Regions from separate parts of the Streptomyces chlorus genome, predicted to be linked through region 1. Evidence: riboswitches for the same ligand, from Rfam matches in the RefSeq annotation. Region 1 holds a riboswitch; the other holds the start of a gene.

Region 1 (3,405 bases):
ACGACGACCTACGACGACGTGGGAGGGCCCGGAAGGCCGTGATGCTGTTGGTCGATTCGGCCCGGCGTTCCGGGCCTCGCGAGCCCGTACCGACGGCACTGGTACTCCGGCTGCGAACCGTGACACATTCCCGGAAAGTGTCACGGTCGGCGGGCTCATGCCCCGGGCCCGCCGGATGCGCCCACAGCATCAGCCGTCCCGGGGCCCTCTGCGACGGTTACTTCTGCCGCTTGTAGAACGGCAGCGCCACGACCTCGTACGGCTCGTGGCTGCCGCGGATGTCCACGCCCACGCCCGCCGTGCCCGGCACCGCGTACGCCCCGTCGACGTACGCCATCGCGATCGGCCGGCCCAGCGTCGGGGAGGGCGCACCGGAGGTGACCTCGCCGATCACCTCGCCCCCGGCGACCACCGCGTACCCGGCGCGCGGGACCCGGCGGCCCTCGGCGACCAGGCCGACCAGGGCGCGGGGCGGGGTCCGCTCGGCGCGGGCGGCGGCCTCGGCCAGGGCGGCGCGGCCCACGAAGTCGCCCTCCTTCTCGAACTTCACCACCCGGCCGAACCCGGCGTCGAACGGCGTCATGGAGGTGCTCAGTTCATTGCCGTACAGCGGCATGCCGGCCTCCAGACGCAGCGTGTCCCGGCAGGACAGCCCGCACGGGACCAACCCGACGCCCTCGCCCGCCTTGGTCAGCGCCTGCCACAGCTCCACCGCGTGCTCCGGCTTCACGAACAGCTCGAAGCCGTCCTCGCCGGTGTAGCCGGTACGGGCGATGAGGGCGGGGAGGCCCGCGACCGTGCCGGGCTGCCCGGTGTAGTACTTCATGCCCTCGACGTCGGTGTCGGCGTCGGTCAGGGACTGCAGGATGCCGGCGGACTCGGGGCCCTGCACCGCGAGCAGCGCGTACGCGTCGCGGTCGTCACGGACCTCGGCGTCGAAACCGGCCGACCGCTCCACGAGCGCGTCCAGCACCACCTGGGCGTTGGAGGCGTTCGCGACGACCAGGTAGCGAGGGGACCCGGCCTCGGTGTCGTCGAGCCGGTAGACGATCAGGTCGTCCAGGATGCCGCCGTCCTCGCGGCAGATCATGGTGTAGCGGGCACGGCCGGGCTTGACGGTCCCGATGGTGCCGACCAGCGCGTGATCGAGGAACCGGGACGCCTGCGGGCCGGTGACGGTGATCTCGCCCATGTGGGAGAGATCGAAGAGACCGGCCCTCGTCCGCACGGCGTTGTGCTCGTCGCGTTCGGAGCCGTAGCGCAGGGGCATGTCCCAGCCGGCGAAATCGGTCATCGTGGCACCGAGTGAACGATGCAGGGCGTCGAGCGCGGTCCGGCGGAGTTCGGTACTGCTCATCGGTCGGTCTCCCAGGGCAGGACAGGCGAGGTCTTTCCTCCCCATCTGTCATCGGAACCTGAGAGGTTCGCCATGACCGCCCGCGCAGGGGACGACCACGGCTTGCACCTTGGGTGGAGCCACCGGCGACTCGCGCGGGGCCCGCTTTTCAGATGTGCCTCGCCCACGCGGTAACGGTGCCTGAGAGATTCAAGGGAGGGACTTGCTCCTTCGGCGCCCCGACGGCAACGGTGCCGGGGACTCTCCCGCGCGGATTCAAACGGCCGGTATGCAGTTGGCGCGCTCATCATTGCACGCATCGCGGGGCCGCGGCAGGGGGACCCTTCCGGGAGAAGCACAGGGTATTCGGGTGTTCACGGACGGCTGTGACAGGCCTGTATCGGGAAAGGGACGGAAACCAGAGACACCCGGCGTTACCGTCTCTTTACACTCGGCGGGGAGGTGTTCGGTGCCTGGGCACAGGGCCGGACAGCCCCCAGGGGAGGACTCACGGTGAACAAGGCCAGGGCGTACGCCACCACCACGGGCGTCACGCTGTCCGAGCAGCAGGCCCCCTCGGCCCGGGAGGCATGCGGCACCCTGCCCGCGCCTGTCGTCCGCGACCTGCGCGAGCGCGCCGGCCGCAGCCCGCACGCCCTGATCTTCGGCCCCCGCGACCTCGTCGTGGTCACCGGACTGCCCGGCAGCGGCAAGTCCACCCTCATGCGGCGCGCGGCGCGCGGCACCCTGATCGACTCGCAGGACACCCGCGACCGGTGGGACCGCGGCATGCCGCGCCTCCTGCCGTACGCGGTGTACCGGCCCCTGGTCCGCCTCGCCCACTACGCCGGACTGCGGCGCGCCCTGCGCACCGGCGAGGGAGTCGTCGTCCACGACTGCGGCACGCAGGCCTGGGTGCGCCGCTGGCTGGCCCGCGAGGCCCGCCGCCGGGGCGCGGACCTGCATCTGCTGCTGCTCGACGTCCCTCCGGAGCAGGCCCTGGACGGCCAGCGTGAGCGCGGCCGCGGGGTCTCCCGGTACGCCTTCCGGCGCCACCGCACCGCCATCGACCGGCTGCTGACGTCCGTGACGCGCGGTGACCTGCCCGCGGGCTGCGGCTCGGCCGTCCTGGCCGACCGCGACGCGGCGAACGCACTGCACCGCATCGACTTCACGGACTGACGGCCGCACAGGCGGCCGGCCGGTGTGCGGACAGGCGGCCGTAAGGGCCGACCGCCGGGCGCGGCAGCGGTTAGCCTTTCAGCCACAGCAGTGGTTCCAGGCAGGCGGTAGGCAGATGGACTTCCCGGCGGGCTTCTCCGCGGACTTCCCGGCACAGACTCACCCCCATCCGCACGGCGGATGGCCCGGCAACGAGCTGGAGGAGGTGCTCTCCGCCTCCCTCGGCGTCCCCTCGGCCGACGGCCGGATCATCGAGGTACTGGGCCGGAGTTATGTGTGGATACCGCTGCCGGGCGGCGGCGGACCGGACAGCGGCCCGCTGGACCTGCCCACGATGGAGATCGAAGGCCAGGCGTACGTCCCGGTCTTCAGTTCCGAGGAACAGTTCCGCCAGGTCGTCGGCTCCCACATGTCGTTCACCGTCGCGCCCGCGGTGGAGTTCGCACGCGGTCTGCCACCGCAGGCCGGGATCGCCGTGAACCCCGGGGGAGTGGTCGGCATCCCGCTGCCGCCGCCCGCCGTCGCCGCCCTGTGCCGCGCCGGACGCGGACCGCTGGACGGCCCCGCGAGCGGCGGCCGGGTCAAGCTGTTCGAACCCGACTGGCAGGACGACCCGGTGGACTTCCTCGCCGCCGCCTCCACGGAGTTCGAGGCCCTCGGTCTCGTCTCCACCGCCCGCCGCTGCCTCGCCGAGATCGAGACGGCCGGACCGGTGCTGTTCGTCGGCGTCGAACTGTCCCCCGCCGAACTGACCCGTGCGGAGGGCGATCTGCGGGCCGCGCCGATGGACGCGCTGGGCCGCGCGCTGGGCCGCGAGCCGGTGAAGTGGCCCGTCAACCTGGTCCTCCTGGACGTGACCCAGGACCCGGTCGGCCAGTGGATGCGCG
Region 2 (3,405 bases), on a different contig from region 1:
CCGGACCGACGACCCGGCCCTGCACCCCGCGGATCCGCTGCCGTTGGTGGAGCGAAGACCTGGGGACAGCGGGAAGAGCGCGGACGGCCCGAGCGGCGAGGACAGCCAGGACGGCGACGGTCAGGACAGTGACGGTCAGGGCGATGAGGGCACCCAGGACGGCAGGGCCGACGGCGACGCCCGGGGCGCCCAGGACGGCCGGGACACCCGGGATACCCGGGATACCCGGGGCAGTCAGGTTTCAAGGGCTGGTGCGGGGGCGGTGGCCGATGTTACGGACCCGGGGGCCTTGGGCGGGTGAGGGTGCTGCCCTGTGTGAGTCCGGAGGCAGGCCCTGGACGGGCGGGTGCCGGGTCGGTGGCTCGGATGCGCCATGGGTCGTCGTCAGGCAGAGTCGTCCCTGCCGGCGAGCCTGCCGAAGTCGTGGTCCGGGAGCGGGGGAGGGGGAGGGGGAGGGGCGGCCGTGTCCAGGCCGTAGTGGTGGTAGAGCTGGAGCTCCTGCTCCGGGGAGAGATGGCGGCCCACACCGAAGTCGGGGGCGTCCTTGATCAGAGCGCGTTCGAAGGGGATGTGGAGGCCGCCGTCGATCAGTTCGCTCGGTTCCAGGGGGACGAAGGCGTCCCTGCTGAACAGGCCGGTGCGTATCGCCGCCCACTCCGGCACGCCGGTGGCGTCGTCGAGATAGACCTCGTCTATCGTGCCGATCCGGTTGCCATTGCGGTCGAACGCCTTGCGGCCGATCAGGTTGCGCGGATCGATGTCGGTCTGCACGGGCCCTCCACAGGTCGCAAGGATTCGTCAGCACTACAAAACGGCACAATCGGCGGAGCGGCCACTCGAAAGTCCGGGTCTTGCCCTCGCTGGTACCCTGGCAGCGGCTGCTGACCCCGTGCGGGAGAGCCCTCCCTGCATCATCGGAGGGCGCCGAAGGAGCAAATCCTCCCCGGAATCTCTCAGGCCCACGTACCGCATGGACGAGGTCACTCTGGAAAGCAGGGCGGGTGTCGACGGCTCCCGCTCTCACCGACGGTGAAAGCCGGCCGCCCCGGGCGGCCGGTGAAGCTCTCAGGTTGAGATGACAGAGGGGGAGGCCGTCCGGGCACCCGCCATGGTGCCCCTCGAAGGTCGTCGGACCAGGAGGCCTCCGCACATGACCGCCCATCGCATTGCCCTCTCCGAGCTCGAACAGGGAACGCCCTTCGAACAGCGTCATATCGGCCCCGACCACGAGGCCCGCGCCAAGATGCTGGCGCAGGTCGGCTACGGCTCGCTCGACGAGCTGACGGCCGCCGCGGTCCCGGACGTGATCAAGAACGCCGACGCGCTGGACCTGCCGGGTGCCCGGACCGAGCCCGAGGTGCTGGCCGAACTGCGGTCACTGGCCGACCGCAACGAGGTGCTCGGCTCCATGATCGGGCTGGGGTACTACGGGACCTTCACGCCGCCCGTCATCCTGCGGAACGTCATGGAGAACCCCGCCTGGTACACGGCCTACACGCCGTACCAGCCCGAGATCTCGCAGGGGCGGCTCGAGGCGCTGCTGAACTTCCAGACCATGGTCGCCGAGCTCACCGGCCTGCCGACCTCCGGAGCCTCCCTGCTCGACGAGGGCACCGCGGCCGCCGAGGCGATGGCGCTGTCGCGCCGCATGGGCAAGAACAAGAAGGGCCTGTTCCTGGTCGACGCGGACGCGCTGCCGCAGACCATCGCCGTCATCCAGACGCGCGCCGAGCCGGCGGGTGTCGAGATCGTCGTCGCCGACCTGAGCGAGGGTATCCCCGCCGAGGTCGCCGAGCGTGAGATCAACGGCGTGCTGATCCAGTACCCGGGCGCCTCCGGTGCCGTACGCGATATCAAGCCGGTGATCGACCAGGCGCACGAACTGGGCGCGCTCGTCACCGTCGCCGCCGATCTGCTCGCCCTCACGCTGCTGACGTCTCCCGGTGAACTCGGCGCGGACATCGCGGTCGGCACGACGCAGCGCTTCGGCGTGCCGATGGGCTTCGGCGGACCGCACGCCGGATACATGGCCGTGCAGGAGAAGATGGCGCGCAGCCTGCCCGGACGGCTCGTCGGTGTCTCCGTCGACGCGGACGGGCACAAGGCCTACCGGCTCGCGCTCCAGACCCGCGAGCAGCACATCCGCCGTGAGAAGGCCACCAGCAACATCTGTACCGCCCAGGTGCTGCTCGCCGTCATGGCGGGCATGTACGCCGTGTACCACGGCCCCGAGGGGCTGAGGACCATCGCGTGGCGCACGCACCGCTACGCGACCGTCCTCGCCGAGGGGCTCCGGGCCGGTGGCGTGGAGATCGTCCACGACGCGTACTTCGACACGCTGACCGTGCGGGTCCCGGGGCGGGCCGCCGAGGTCGTCGCCGCCGCCCGTGACAACGGCGTCAACCTGTACCTCGCCGACGCCGACCTCGTCTCGATCGCCTGCGACGAGACCACCACACGGGACCGGCTCGCCGCCGTGTGGAGCGCCTTCGGTGTCGAAGGTGACGTCGAGTCCCTGGACGCGGTCGCGGGGAACACTCTCCCGGACGCCCTGCTGCGCACCGACGAGTACCTGACGCACCCCGTCTTCCACCAGCACCGCTCCGAGACCGCGATGCTGCGCTACCTGCGCAGGCTCGCCGACCGCGACTACGCGCTGGACCGCGGCATGATCCCGCTGGGCTCCTGCACCATGAAGCTCAACGCGACCGCGGAGATGGAGCCCATCACCTGGCCCGAGTTCGGGCAGCTGCACCCCTTCGCGCCGGCCGGGCAGGCCCAGGGCTACCTCACGCTCATCCACGAGCTGGAGGACCGGCTCGCGGAGGTCACCGGCTACGACAAGGTGAGCCTCCAGCCCAACGCGGGCTCCCAGGGCGAACTGGCAGGGCTGCTCGCCGTACGCGGCTACCACCGGGCCAACGGTGACGAGCAGCGCACCGTCTGCCTCATCCCGTCCTCCGCGCACGGCACCAACGCCGCCAGCGCCGTCATGGCCGGCATGAAGGTCGTCGTCGTGAAGACCGCAGAGGACGGCGAGGTCGACATCGACGACCTGCGCGCGAAGATCGAACGGTACCGCGACGAGCTGTCGGTGCTGATGATCACGTACCCCTCCACGCACGGTGTGTTCGAGGAGCACGTCGCGGCCATCTGCGCGGCCGTGCACGAGGCCGGCGGCCAGGTGTACGTGGACGGCGCGAACCTCAACGCGCTGGTCGGGCTGGCCAAGCCCGGACACTTCGGCGGGGACGTCTCGCACCTGAACCTGCACAAGACCTTCTGCATCCCGCACGGCGGCGGCGGTCCCGGCGTCGGCCCGGTCGGCGTGCGGGCGCACCTGGCGCCGTTCCTGCCGAACCACCCGCTGCAGCCCGAGGCCGGGCCGGAGACCGGGATCGGGCC

Evidence for each region. Region 1 has a riboswitch for glycine ahead of gcvT (glycine cleavage system aminomethyltransferase GcvT). Riboswitches for the same ligand answer to the same signal wherever they lie in the genome.
Region 2: it holds a riboswitch for glycine, as region 1 does, so the genes downstream of both, gcvP (aminomethyl-transferring glycine dehydrogenase) here and gcvT (glycine cleavage system aminomethyltransferase GcvT) in region 1, are expected to answer to the same signal.

What each region holds. Positions count from the first base shown of each region.
Region 1 is NZ_JBHSOA010000018.1:31,194-34,598, forward strand. It holds gene gcvT (glycine cleavage system aminomethyltransferase GcvT) at 218-1,357, opposite strand; glycine riboswitch at 1,393-1,515, opposite strand; glycine riboswitch at 1,516-1,615, opposite strand; gene ACFPZI_RS09965 (AAA family ATPase) at 1,850-2,518, shown strand; gene ACFPZI_RS09970 (enhanced serine sensitivity protein SseB) at 2,634-3,405, shown strand, end outside.
Region 2 is NZ_JBHSOA010000102.1:16,378-19,782, reverse strand. It holds gene ACFPZI_RS32930 (DNA polymerase IV) at 1-301, shown strand, start outside; gene ACFPZI_RS32925 (PRC-barrel domain-containing protein) at 385-771, opposite strand; glycine riboswitch at 883-979, shown strand; gene gcvP (aminomethyl-transferring glycine dehydrogenase) at 1,151-3,405, shown strand, end outside.